2 linked regions of the Hyphomicrobium denitrificans ATCC 51888 genome follow. The main gene of each other region encodes a partner of the protein of the gene in region 2 in a complex. Links are inferred from orthologs where the notes say so. Each region holds a gene or a part of one and is shown on either strand. Other genes may lie near its edges.

The links.
Region 1: the proteins of dnaN (region 2) and HDEN_RS08505 are in contact, whole or in part, in a cryo-EM structure (PDB 8GIZ), measured with the Escherichia coli proteins. The link is inferred for Hyphomicrobium denitrificans ATCC 51888 from one-to-one orthologs.

What each region holds. Positions count from the first base shown.
Region 1 is NC_014313.1:1,762,723-1,767,769, forward strand. What follows is about bases 1-2,933. They hold HDEN_RS08505 (DNA polymerase III subunit delta'), read right to left. Parts: upstream 2,062-2,933; coding sequence 940-2,061; downstream 1-939. Other genes in these bases: metG (methionine--tRNA ligase), read right to left, coding at 1-890; tmk (dTMP kinase), read right to left, coding at 2,061-2,690; HDEN_RS08515 (D-alanyl-D-alanine carboxypeptidase family protein), read right to left, coding at 2,720-2,933. Also shown: more of HDEN_RS08515, read right to left, coding at 2,934-3,913; HDEN_RS08520 (septal ring lytic transglycosylase RlpA family protein), read right to left, coding at 4,022-5,047. UniProt on the Escherichia coli protein: Part of the beta sliding clamp loading complex, which hydrolyzes ATP to load the beta clamp onto primed DNA to form the DNA replication pre-initiation complex.
Region 2 is NC_014313.1:1,768-8,938, reverse strand. Bases 4,401-7,171 are described here. They hold dnaN (DNA polymerase III subunit beta), read right to left. Parts: upstream 6,460-7,171; coding sequence 5,341-6,459; downstream 4,401-5,340. Other genes in these bases: dnaA (chromosomal replication initiator protein DnaA), read right to left, coding at 6,798-7,171; HDEN_RS00025 (endonuclease domain-containing protein), read right to left, coding at 4,848-5,291; HDEN_RS00030 (DNA replication/repair protein RecF), read right to left, coding at 4,401-4,845. Outside these bases: HDEN_RS00040 (hypothetical protein), read right to left, coding at 1-757; gyrB (DNA topoisomerase (ATP-hydrolyzing) subunit B), read right to left, coding at 884-3,331; more of HDEN_RS00030, read right to left, coding at 3,478-4,400. UniProt on the Escherichia coli protein: Confers DNA tethering and processivity to DNA polymerases and other proteins. Acts as a clamp, forming a ring around DNA (a reaction catalyzed by the clamp-loading complex) which diffuses in an ATP-independent manner freely and bidirectionally along dsDNA.

The DNA.
Region 1 (5,047 bases), 1.8 Mb from region 2 along the record:
TTGTTCAGCACGAACCCGTGGCTGAAGACGCGCTTCGGCAGAGGCAGTCCCGCGCTCATCAGGAAGGCTGGCCAATAGACGGCGTGAAAGCGCACGATATCCTTGCCGATGACGTGTACGTTGGCGGGCCAGTAATGCGCGCGCGAGCCCTGCGGATCGGTCAATAGCCCGGTCGCGGTCACGTAGTTGTTCAGCGCGTCGATCCAGACGTACATCACGTGCCCCGGCGCGTCGGGCACCGGGATGCCCCAGTCGAGCGTCGTGCGCGAGATCGACAGATCCTCGAGCCCCATCTTGACGAAGCTGACGACCTCGTTGCGCCGTTCGGCGGGCAGGATGAAGTCCGGATTGGCCTCGTAGTGCGCGAGAAGCTTGTCCTGATACGCCGACAGGCGGAAGAAGTAGGTTTCTTCCTCGTTCCACTCGACGGGCGTTCCGGTTGCGGTCGCGAAGCGCTGGCCCTCGCGGACCTCGGTCTCGGACTCCTTGTAATAGGTTTCGTCGCGAACCGAGTACCAGCCGCCATACGGACGCTTGAAGATGTCGCCCGCCTTCTCCATGCGGCGCCAGAGTTCGGCGCAGGCATCGTAGTGGCGCTGTTCCGTCGTGCGGATGAAATCGTCGTTCGAGAGGCCGAGCGTCTTCACCATCTCGATGAAGCGCGCCGAATTGCGGTCGGCGAGTTCGCGCGGCGTGACGCCTTCGCGCTCGGCCGTCTGCTTCATCTTGAGGCCGTGCTCGTCGGTGCCCGTCAGGAAGAAGACGTCCTTGCCGTCGAGGCGTTCGAAGCGTGCGATGACGTCGGTTGCGATGGCCTCGTAGGCGTGGCCAATGTGCGGCACGCCGTTGGGGTAGGAAATGGCCGTCGTGATGTAGAATTTTTCGCGCAACGGGTGAGCTTCCTTGTCGATCGTCTTTGGGCGCGGCAAAGGCTTCCGCTCAGCCGCGGCTCGCGGCCTCAAGACGCGCGAAACTTCCGAGAATGAGCGATTTGCGGTCAAGGTTCAGGGCAGACGTATCCGCCTTGTCGCGGGCCGTTGTTTCCCATAGCTCGGCGAATGTGGCAAGGCGTGCGGGTCCGATCAACCGGCCTGCGAGAGCGATGTCGCGCTCCGGGCCCTTCCCTGTCGCCTGGACGGAGATGAGCCGGGCGATGGTTGCCTGGTAAAGCTCGAAGAATAGCTCGAATTTGCGCTCCTGGGCGGCTGCCTGCAGGTCGTCGCCGAGGGCGTGCACGGCTTTGGCGTCGAGCTTCGGCAGGCCGTTCAGGATGGCGTCGATGCGGGCTTGGAGCGCCAATCCGCCGCCACCGAGCAGCGTCAGGGCGCGGCCGACACTGCCTTGGGCCAGCGGAAGCAGCGGCTCCCAATCATGGGCCTCGGGGACGGGCTTCCCGGCGCTCGTCAGAGCCTGCGCCGCGCCGCGCTTCAGATCGGCTTCCGAGAGCGGTGACAAGACCGCGATCCGGCATCTCGACCGTATCGTCGGCAGCAGCCGTCCCGGCGCCGACGTGACGACGAGAAAGATCGTGCGCGGCGGCGGCTCTTCGAGCGACTTCAGCAGCGCGTTGGCGGCGTTCGCGTTCATGTCGTCGGCGCTGTCGACGATGACGACGCGCCAGCCTTGCGATTCCGCGCTCAAGGCGAGGAAGGTTTTGAGGCGGCGCACCTCATCGACAGGGATCGTTTGCGAGAACCGCTTTGTCTTCGGATCGTAGGTGCGGCGGATGACGAGCAGGCCCGGATGCGACAGTGCGCGGATCTGCCGGTCGGTCGGCGAATTGGGCTCGATGCTCATGCCCTGTCCGAAGAGATCGCGTTCCTCGGGTCGCGCCAACGCGATCTTCGCGAACTGATACGCGAGCGTCGCCTTGCCGATGCCCTTAGGCCCTGCGAGCAGCCAGGCGTGGTGCATGCGCCCGCCTGCGAGCGTGTCGGTCAGCATCGACAGCGCCGCGTCGTGACCGATGAGCGAAAGCGTCTCGCGCGGATGCGGAAAATCGTCGAGCCGGTCGGCCTCTGGCAGTGGTTCGGCGTCGGCGATCAATGCCGCGCGCGCCATCAGCGCGCCTCGACGAGCAGATGCGCCGATACGGCTTGCCAGACGGCGGTCTCGACGCTCGAAACCGGCAGGCTCGCGTCAATCAGCACGCAGCGCTTCGGTTCGCTGGTCGCGATTTCGAGAAAGCCCTTGCGCAGGACTTCGTGCGTTTCGATGCGCTCGGCGTCGTAGCGCGAAAGCGTGCCGCGGTTCTGCGCGCGCTCGACGCCCTCGGTCGCCGGCAGATCGAGGATCAGGGTCAGATCGGGGAAATCGGGCGAGACCGTATAGCGCTCGAGAAGTGAAATCAGCTCGGGCTCGAGACCGTAGCGCTTGCCTTGATAGACTCGTGTTGAATCGATGAAGCGATCGGAAATGACCCACGTGCCATCGTCGAGCGCGGGACGGATCACAGACGTCACATGCTCGGCGCGTGCTGCCGCGAACAGCAGAAGCTCGGTCATGGGATCGGTCGGGCGATCCTTCATGATGAGGTCGCGCACATCCTCGCCGACCGGCGTGCCGCCCGGCTCACGCGTTATGATGACCGGCACGCCTGCACGCTCAAGGCGTTCCGCCAGGCGCTTTGCCTGGGTGGATTTGCCGACGCCCTCGCCGCCTTCGAACGTGATGAATTTTCCGCGCTTCATGGGCCTCGCCTCACTGCCTCGCGCGTACTCTAGAACGCCAAACGGCGCAATGCCATCAGAACGAGGGAATCGAGACCTTCGCGCACGATGCCGCCTTTTTGGACGTCCTCCGTGGCATAGAGCGGCAGTTCGTTTGACGCGCTCGTCGAACTCGACAGTTTCAGCGTCGCGACCTGATCGCCCTTCTTCACCGGCGGTTTCAGCGGCGCCTTATAGACGATCTCGGCCGAGATCTTCTGATTGGCGGGGAATTTCGGCACGGTGAATGTCACATCGGCATTGGCCGCGAGCGGCACATACCAGACCTTGCCGCCCCAGACACGCGCCTGACCGATGACTTCATTCGCATCGTAGAGCCGCACGGTGTTGAACGAATTGAAACCCCAGTTCAGAAGCTTGACGGCTTCCTCCTTGCGCTGGTCCGCTTTTTCCAAACCGCTGACGACGACGATCAGGCGCTTGCCATCCTGCACCGCCGATCCGACGAGGCCGAAGCCCGCGGCCGCTGTGTGTCCCGTCTTCAATCCGTCGGCGCCGATGTTCTGAAACAGCAGCGGATTGCGATTGATGAAGCGGTGCTTGCGGTAGAGGAATTCCTTCTGCGCGAAGACCGGATAGTAGTCCGGATACTCATCGATGATGTAGCGCGCCAGGACAGCGAGATCGCGCGCGCTCATCACCTGCTGCGGATCGGGCAGGCCGCTGGCGTTCGTGAATGTCGATTTCGTCAGGCCGATGCGTTTCGCTTCGTCGTTCATCATGCGCGCAAACGCGGGTATCGAGCCTGCCATGCCTTCGGCGACGCACATGGCCGCGTCGTTGCCCGACTGTATGACGATGCCCTGAATGAGTTCGTCGACCGTGACCTTGGTATTGACCGGAACCATCATCGCCGAGGTTCCGGACGGCGCGCCGCCGTTCCGCCAGGCGTTGACGCTCATCGTGAACTCGTCGGTCTTCTGAATGCGCCCTTCCTTCATCGCGCGGAACAGCACGGCAAGCGTCATCAGCTTGCTCATGCTGGCGGGCGGCGCGGGCTCATCGGCGTGCTGCTGAAACAGCGTCGCGCCAGTCGCTGCATCGATCAGAATGGCGCGCGGAGCTTTCGACGTGAAAGCAGCCTCGGCGGCGAGCGCCGGATTCGCTTCTGGACCTACCGCCGTCAAGACAGAGATCGCGATGAGCGCCGAGACAAGAACCCGGGCGCAGGCTTGGATCAACATCGGTCTGCAAACTCGCTTTCGACTGCTCTTCTTCAAGCAGCATTTTGCGACGAGCTTCAGTATCCAATCCGGGGGCGTCCTGGTCAACGCCAGCGGCCGCTCCGCCCACTAATCCGTGACGATTGCGCTGTTCGTGACACCGTAGGCCGCAATCTGATTTTGCGTCCGACCCGCAGCGTCCGGCGAGAACGGTCCCATGCGCACGCGATAGACCTGCATTCCATCAGCGGTTTGCACGGGCGCGACTTCGATCGGCCCCAGCGTCCCAAGCTCACGGCGCAGACGTTCCGCGTTCGAACGCTCGCTGAAAAGTCCGACTTGCACGTACGTCCGTGCCGGCGCGAACGGCCGAACGGCGGCCGGCGGTGCCGTCAGCGACATGCGCTGATCTTCGAAACTCGCTGTTTCAAGCGGTCGGTTCGCGTAGTCGCGTCGTGCCGGCGGCGACGGCTTCCCCGTCAGCCCGTTTCTGTAGCCAATCGGCGACCATTGCGCGGGTGCAGGCGGCGAGGCGGAGGCATAAGCTGGACGAGCGTTCTCGTACTGCGGTGGCGCGTTTCTGTATGACGGAGGCGCGTCATAGCGGTTCGATGCCTGCGCGACGGGCGGGAAAGAATTCCCGCGTCCCGACTGCTGCTCGGCGAGATACTGGCGCTCACGGCTGTCGTTGCCGTTCAGCGGCGCGCGTCCGGCATACTGCACCTTGACGCGGGCGCGGCCGTGATTGAGGTAGCCCAATTCCTTTGCCGAGGCATAGGACAGATCGATGATGCGGTCTTTCACATAGGGCCCGCGGTCGTTGACGCGGACGAGCACGCGTTTGCCATTGTCCAGATTGGTCACGAGCGCATAGCTCGGCAGCGGCATCGTCGGATGCGCGGCGGTCAAGGCGTGGGCATCGAAGACTTCGCCGTTCGCCGTCTTGCGGCCGTGAAAGTCGTCGCCGTACCACGAAGCGACGCCGCTCTCGACGTAATTGGGATTTTCGTGCGGCACGTACCAGCGGCCAGCGACCTTGTAGGGCGAGCCAAGCTTGTATCTGCCGCCGCCTTTCGGGACGTTGCGGCTGGCGGTCACGCGAGGGCTCGAGCTGACGCCGTAGTCGTCTTCGGAAAAGACCGAGCGCGAAACTCC
Region 2 (7,171 bases):
TCGCATTCTCGATCGGGATCTGCGCCGGTTCCTGCACCTTCGCAGTCGCGAGCCGATAAAGCTTGCCGTCGAGCGCGAACAGTAGATCGCCGTTCTTCTGCCAATCCGCCCAAGAGCAATTCTCAATGAAGCGGACCCGTGCGCCGTCGCGAAGCACCTCGAAGTCTTCGACGTACCACGGGCCATTCTTCTTATAGATGGCGCGCAGAAATCGCCTGAGAACGAGCCCGTTCACCGGCGACGGACGATCGTAAATCTCGGGCGAATTGAACAGCCACGCGTAGCCCGATTGCCGGTACGGCCCGGCATCGCCCTCACTGACGAAAATCCAGCCGTCGCGCGTGATCCGCTCATGATGCACCGGATTGTCTTCGCCACGACCTGCGGCTTCCTCGCTCCAGCGGCGCACTTCGAAACCCGGCAGCTTCACGGGCTCATCTCCAAGCGGATGCCAGCCAGGCTTACGTGCTCCCGGGATGACCGGCGATTTGATTTCGAGATGGTTGAGCCCGATGACGCGCGGCGTCTCGAACAGACCGCCGCCGCCCCACGCATCGCCTTTCGGCCAGAGCGCGAGCGCGGTCAAATACGGCGTGCGGCTGACAGCCGTCCAAGTTTCGAACGGCGCCTGCCACTTGGCCGCGAAATAGATCAGCAGATCGCCATCGGGAGAGAGATCGCAACGCCGCTCATAGATGCGGCCGTTGAACCATTGTCCCGGCTCCAGCCGGTCGGCGTCGAGCCACCAGCGAAGCACCAGCACTTTTTTCGATGGACCGCGCCGGAAGACAACCGCCGATCGGCCATCCCGAGCCAAGACGGCATAAACCCGGCACGACGGTTCGGTTACAATTCCTGTTGAACCATCCGTCGCGACACGGCCTCACACGTCCAGGTTCGACACGTTGAGCGCGTTTTCCTGGATGAATTCGCGCCGCGGCTCGACAACGTCGCCCATCAGCTTGGCGAAAATTTCATCCGCCTCTGCGAGATCGCCGACCTTCACTTGCAGCAACGTACGAACATCCGGATCAAGCGTCGTTTCCCAAAGCTGCTCGGGATTCATTTCGCCCAAACCTTTGTAGCGCTGAAGCTCAATGCCCTTGCGACCCGTTTCGTACACGGCGGTGAGGAGCGAACGCGGCCCGAGCACGGCCTCGACCTTGTCCTTGCGCTTCAGCTTCGCGGGCTTGTCGTAGACTTCGACGAGATGCGCGTGACGTTCGTTCAAGCGCCGCGCGTCGAGCGAACCCAACAGCGCGCGATCGAGGAAGTGCACCTCCGTCACGCCGCGAACCTCGCGCTTGAACACAAAGCCGTCGTTGCCGAAGCGGCCTTCCCAGCCGGTCTCCATTTCTTCCGAAACGTCGTCGAGACGCTTTGCGACGCGCGCCGCCGCGGCGTTCGCTTCCGTCGCCGACTGCAGATACGCGGGATTGAAAATACCGCCGATCGCACCCTGCTCGACGACATTGCGGTTGTAACGCGAATGCAGCCCGTTGATGCCGCCCGAAATCTGCCGCGCCTGCTCGACGATGTCGCGAAGATCTCGGCCCGCGCGCTCCGTGCCGCTGCCGGTCACCAGAACCGCGTCCACAAGGCCCTGATCGATGAGATAATCTTCGAGTGCCCTTTCGTCCTTGAGATACGATTGCGCCTTGCCGCGCGCGACTTTGTAGAGCGGCGGCTGCGCGATGTAGACGTGCCCCTTGTCGACGAGCTCCGGCATCTGCCGGTAGAAAAACGTCAGCAGCAGCGTTCGAATATGCGCGCCGTCGACGTCGGCGTCGGTCATGATGATGACCTTGTGATACCGCAGCTTGTCGAGCTTGAACTCGTCGCGCCCGATACCTGTGCCCAGCGCCGCAATAATATTCGTCACCTGTTCCGAGGAGAGCATCTTGTCGGTGCGAGCCCGCTCGACGTTCAGGATTTTACCTCGGATCGGCAGCACCGCCTGAAACTCGCGCTTGCGGCCCTGCTTCGCCGAACCGCCTGCCGAGTCGCCCTCGACGATGAAAACTTCCGTCTTCGACGCGTCGCGATCCTGGCATTCCGCAAGCCCGCCTGGCAGGCGGAGACCATCAAGCGCACCCTTGCGCCGCGTCAGATCGCGGGCCTTGCGCGCCGCTTCACGCGCGAGCGCCGCCTCGACGATCTTGCCGACGATCACCTTCGCTTCTTTCGGATGCTCTTCGAACCACGCGCCGAGCTGATCGCCGACCGCCGACTCGACGACCGGCTTCACTTCGGACGAAACCAGCTTGTCCTTCGTCTGAGACGAGAACTTCGGATCGGGTACTTTCACCGACAGAACGCAGGTCAGACCTTCGCGCGCATCATCACCCGAAAGCGAAACCTTCTCTTTTTTGGCGAGACCGGTTTCTTCCGCGTACTTATTGACGATACGTGTCAGCGCGCTGCGGAAACCGGCGAGATGCGTGCCGCCGTCCCGCTGCGGAATGTTGTTCGTGAAGCACAGCACCGTCTCGTGGTAGGTATCGTTCCACCACAGAGCCGCCTCGACGGTGATGCCGTCCTTCTCACCCAAAATCATGATCGGATCGGGAAGCGCAGACGACTTCGAACGATCGAGATAGCGCACGAAAGCTGCCGTGCCGCCTTCGTAGACGAACTCCTGCCGCTTCACGTCGGCATGACGCGCATCCGTCAGAACGATCTTAGCGCCTGAGTTCAGGAACGCCAGTTCGCGCAAGCGATGCTCGAGCGTCGCGAAATCGAATTCGGTGACGTTGTGAAACGTCTCGGTGCTCGGCAGAAACGAAACTTCCGTACCGCGCTCACCATTCGCATCGCCGACGACCTTCAGCGGCGCAACCGTGTTGCCGTTGTTGAATTCGACGAAGTGCTCCTTGCCGTCGCGCCAGATCCGGCACTTGAGCCACGACGACAGCGCATTGACGACCGACACGCCAACGCCGTGCAGACCGCCGGAAACTTTGTAGGAGTTCTGGTCGAACTTTCCGCCAGCGTGCAGCTCGGTGAACACGATCTCCGCGGCCGAACGCTTCGGGTCCTGGTCGTCATCCCTCTTGATGCCGGTCGGAATCCCACGCCCGTCGTCGCGCACGGTGCACGAGCCATCAGGGTTGAGCGTCACCTCGCAGCTCTTCGCATGACCCGCGAGAACTTCGTCGATACCGTTATCGACGACCTCGTAAATCATGTGGTGCAAACCCGACCCGTCGTCGGTGTCGCCGATGTACATGCCGGGACGTTTGCGAACCGCGTCGAGCCCCTTCAGCATCTTGATGCTGTCCGCGCCGTAATCGTCAGGCTCGGGCATTTTTTTCAGCGGTTGAGCGGTCATTTTTTGCTTTTCTCAAGGGAGGGAAATGAGACCCATTTCATACCACAAAACCCCTTGAAACACCGCATGAAATCGATTCTTTGCGGCTTAAAAAAGCGTATTGTTTTCATTGTCTTGCGTGTGACCGTTTGTCCCTCGCCGACAACTTATTCCGAAACTGCGATTTTACCCTCCTGAACCGCCCAGAAACGCGCCCGGCCGGCAAGCGCCTCGAAGGCATTTTTGTCCGTGCCGGTCATCCACGCCTGCGCCCCGAGATGCAGGATTTCGTCGAACAGCGCCGCGCGCCGGTCGGCATCGAGATGCGCCGTGATTTCATCGAGCAGCAGGATCGGCGCCGCGCCTTCCTGGCGCTCGGTCAAAAGCTCAGCATGCGCCAGAACGAGGCCGAGCAGCAGAGCTTTCTGCTCTCCCGTCGAGCAATGCCGCGCCGCAAGTCCCTTCGGCCCGTGCTCGACGATGAGGTCGGAACGATGCGGTCCGTCGAGCGTCCGCGACGCGGCACGATCGCGTTCCCTCGTTTGCCGGAGCGTCTGCGCGTAGAGATCTTCTGCCTCGACCGCCGAAAGGCGCTGCAAGCTATCTTCGATGCTGCCTTCCAGCCGGAACGACGACCACGGGAATGCGGAATTGGGATCGCGCTCGCGCCGCTTACCGACAATTTGCGCCATCGCAGCGACGGCTTCGAGACGCGCCGCCGCAACGGCGACGCCCGTTTCCGCCATCACGCGCTCGAAGCCCGAAAGCTGCGAGTCGTCGCGCACGCCATCCGCGAGTAGCCGGTTTCGGCTCGTCATCGCGCGTTCGAAACGTCCGGCGATCGTGCGATAGCCGTGATCGAAACAAAGGATCAGCCGATCGAGAAAGCGCCGCCGCTCCGATCCCGGCCCCGTAAAAAGCCCATCCATCGCCGGCGTCACCCAGACGATTTCGAGATAATCGGCGAGCACACCCGATCCCGATTGCGCCGTGCCATCGATGCGCACGATCCGCCCCCGTTCGGACGGCGCTCGCTCCGCTGCTCGACCGCCGCCGCGCTGCGCGTTGCGCGCCAAACTCTCATCGGAAAATCCGAACGGTTCCCCTCCCCCTTGCGGGGAGGGGTTAGGGGCGGGGGTATCGACGCGCGATCGATCGGAGACCCCGCCTGGATCTTGACCCCTCCCCGTCGAAGGAGAGGAGAGAAGATCGTCATCTCCCGAGAGAGACCGCACCGTCGTCGCACGCAATCCCGTTCCGATATCCGTCGCACCCGCAAGCGTATGCGCACGCGCCGCAACCGCGAAACCACCGTCGCCGCCAGACCGCACGAGATCGCTGAACGGCACGCGCCTGAGCCCTTGCCCCGGCGACAACAACGACAGCGCTTCAAGAAGATTGGTCTTGCCCGACCCGTTCGCCCCGACGATCACCTGCGGCCCGGCATCCGTCGCAACATTTGCCGCCGCATAGCTGCGGAAATTCGTGAGCTGCAGCCGCTCAACCCAGAGTGCGTTCGAGTATTCGCGTCCCACACTCACTTCCCACGCGCCGGCAGCAATTCCCCTCCCCCTTGCGGGGAGGGGTTAGGGGTGGGGGAAGCTTCCCTTGCCAAAGTGCTGAGAACGCCGACAATACTTTCCATCACGCCGTCGATGTTTGTTGCGACGTCCATATTGTTGAAGCGCAGCACCATGAATCCTTGGCTTTCAAGATAGCGCTGACGATGGACGTCGCTCGCAATCTCAGCTTCAGCGGAGTGTGTCGCGCCATCGACTTCAACGATTAGGCGGTGCGACAAGCAGGCAAAATCGACAATGAAGTGATCGATCGGAACTTGTCTGCGAAACTTCTGCCCTGACGCCCTCAGTTGCCGCAGCCGATACCAAAGCCTTCGCTCCGCAGCCGTAGCATTATTCCGAAGCACACGAGCACGATCGTTGACCAATTGAGTTTCAATCCCGATTGATCTCGCCGTCACCCCACCCCTAACCCCTCCCCGTCGAGGGGAGGGGAATCCCACAACTGACCTAAACCCGCATCGGCATAAGAACGTAAAGCGCGTTGCCGTCGCCGCCATCGCGAACCATGGTCGGCGAGCCGGGATCGGCGAGCAGAAACCGCGCGTCTTCGCTTTCAAGCTGATCGGCGATGTCGAGCAGATAGCGCGCGTTGAACCCGATCTCCAGCGGCCCAGCGCTGTAGCCGACCGGAATTTCCTCCGTCGCGCTGCCGCCTTCCGGATTGTTCACCGTCAGGATCAGCTTGTCCTTCGCGACGTTGAGCTTCACCGCCCGCCCGCGCTCGCTCGCGATCGTCGACACGCGATCAACGGCGCTCTTGAACGACGCGTTCGGCACTTTCATTTCTTTATCGTTGTTGTGCGGAATGACGCGGCTGTAGTCCGGGAACGTGCCGTCGATCAGCTTCGACGTCAGCACCACCGGCCCGATCTCGAACCGGACTTTCGTCTGCGAAACACCGACATTCACCTTCGCGCTCGAATCTTCGAGAAGCCGCGCAAGCTCGTGCACCGTCTTCCTCGGAACGATGACGCCCGGCATGCCTTCCGCGCCCTTCGGCAACGGAAGCTCGACCTGCGCCAGACGATGCCCGTCCGTCGCAACCGCGCGCAACGTCTTTACGCCGGCCGTCTCCGCCGGGTGCAGGAAGATGCCGTTGAGATAATAGCGCGTCTCTTCCGTCGAGATCGCGAACCGCGTTTTGTCGATCAGCCGTTTCAGGTCACCGGCCTCGATCGTGAATTCATGTCCGATCTCGCCGACGGCGAGGTCCGGAAAATCTTCCGCCGACAGCGTCTGCAGGCTGAAGCGCGAATGCCCCGACGTGATGGTCAGGCGCTCCTTTTCGCCGTCGCGCTTCATCTCGATCTCGGCGCCGTCGGGCAGCTTGCGCACGATGTCGTGCAGCACGTGCGCCGGAACCGTCAGCGTGCCGGGCGTCGAAACCTTCGCGCCGACGCTCTCGCTCACTTCGCGTTCGAGGTCCGTCGCCTTGAACATCAGCGTCTCGCCGGATGCCTTCAGCATGATGTTTGAAAGAATGGGAATGGTCGTCCGCCGCTCGACGACACTTGTGACATGGCTCAGCGCCTTCAAGAGTTCCCCACGTTCAATCTCGAGACGCATGTCTGTCCTCAGTTCTGATTTCGGGAGCGCGTGACGCGGCGGCATCGGCACGCCGCCGGTGACGATCACGCGCGAAGGATGTTGTAGCCGCCCGGAAGCGGCCAGACTTGGCTTGGCACCGGAATCGCCCACGGGTGGCGATCAGAGCCGAATGGGCCCCATTTTTCAAGCCAAGATGTACAAGCTAGGCGGCCTTTTAGCGTTACAAATCATGCCAAAGCGCCAAAAACAGCAAGGCCGGCCTCCCGAGGGCTTGGAAGGACCGGCCTCACTCCGTTGAACTCGCGGCGTGGGGCCGCCGCGATCGGTATCTTGATCAGCGTGTGATCAGCGCCGGATCAATGGTTGAGCAGCCGCTTCAGTTCCTCGAGCTCATCGCCGAGATGCGGGTTCTTCGTGATTTCGCCCTCGATCTTCCGGATTGCATGCAACACCGTCGTGTGATCGCGGCCACCGAAGCGGCGCCCGATCTCAGGGAGCGAGCGGGCCGTCAGGTGCTTCGCGAGGTACATGCCGATCTGGCGCGGCCAGACGACGGACCGGTGCCGCCGCTGGGACAAGAGATCACCCTTCGATACACCGTAATGGCGCGAAATGATGCGCAGGATGTCCTCGATCTTGATGCGCCGCGGCTCGAGGTTCTGCACGAGATCGCGGATCACGGTCTCGGCGATGTCGAGCGTGATCGGCGTGCGCATGTACTGCCACGTCG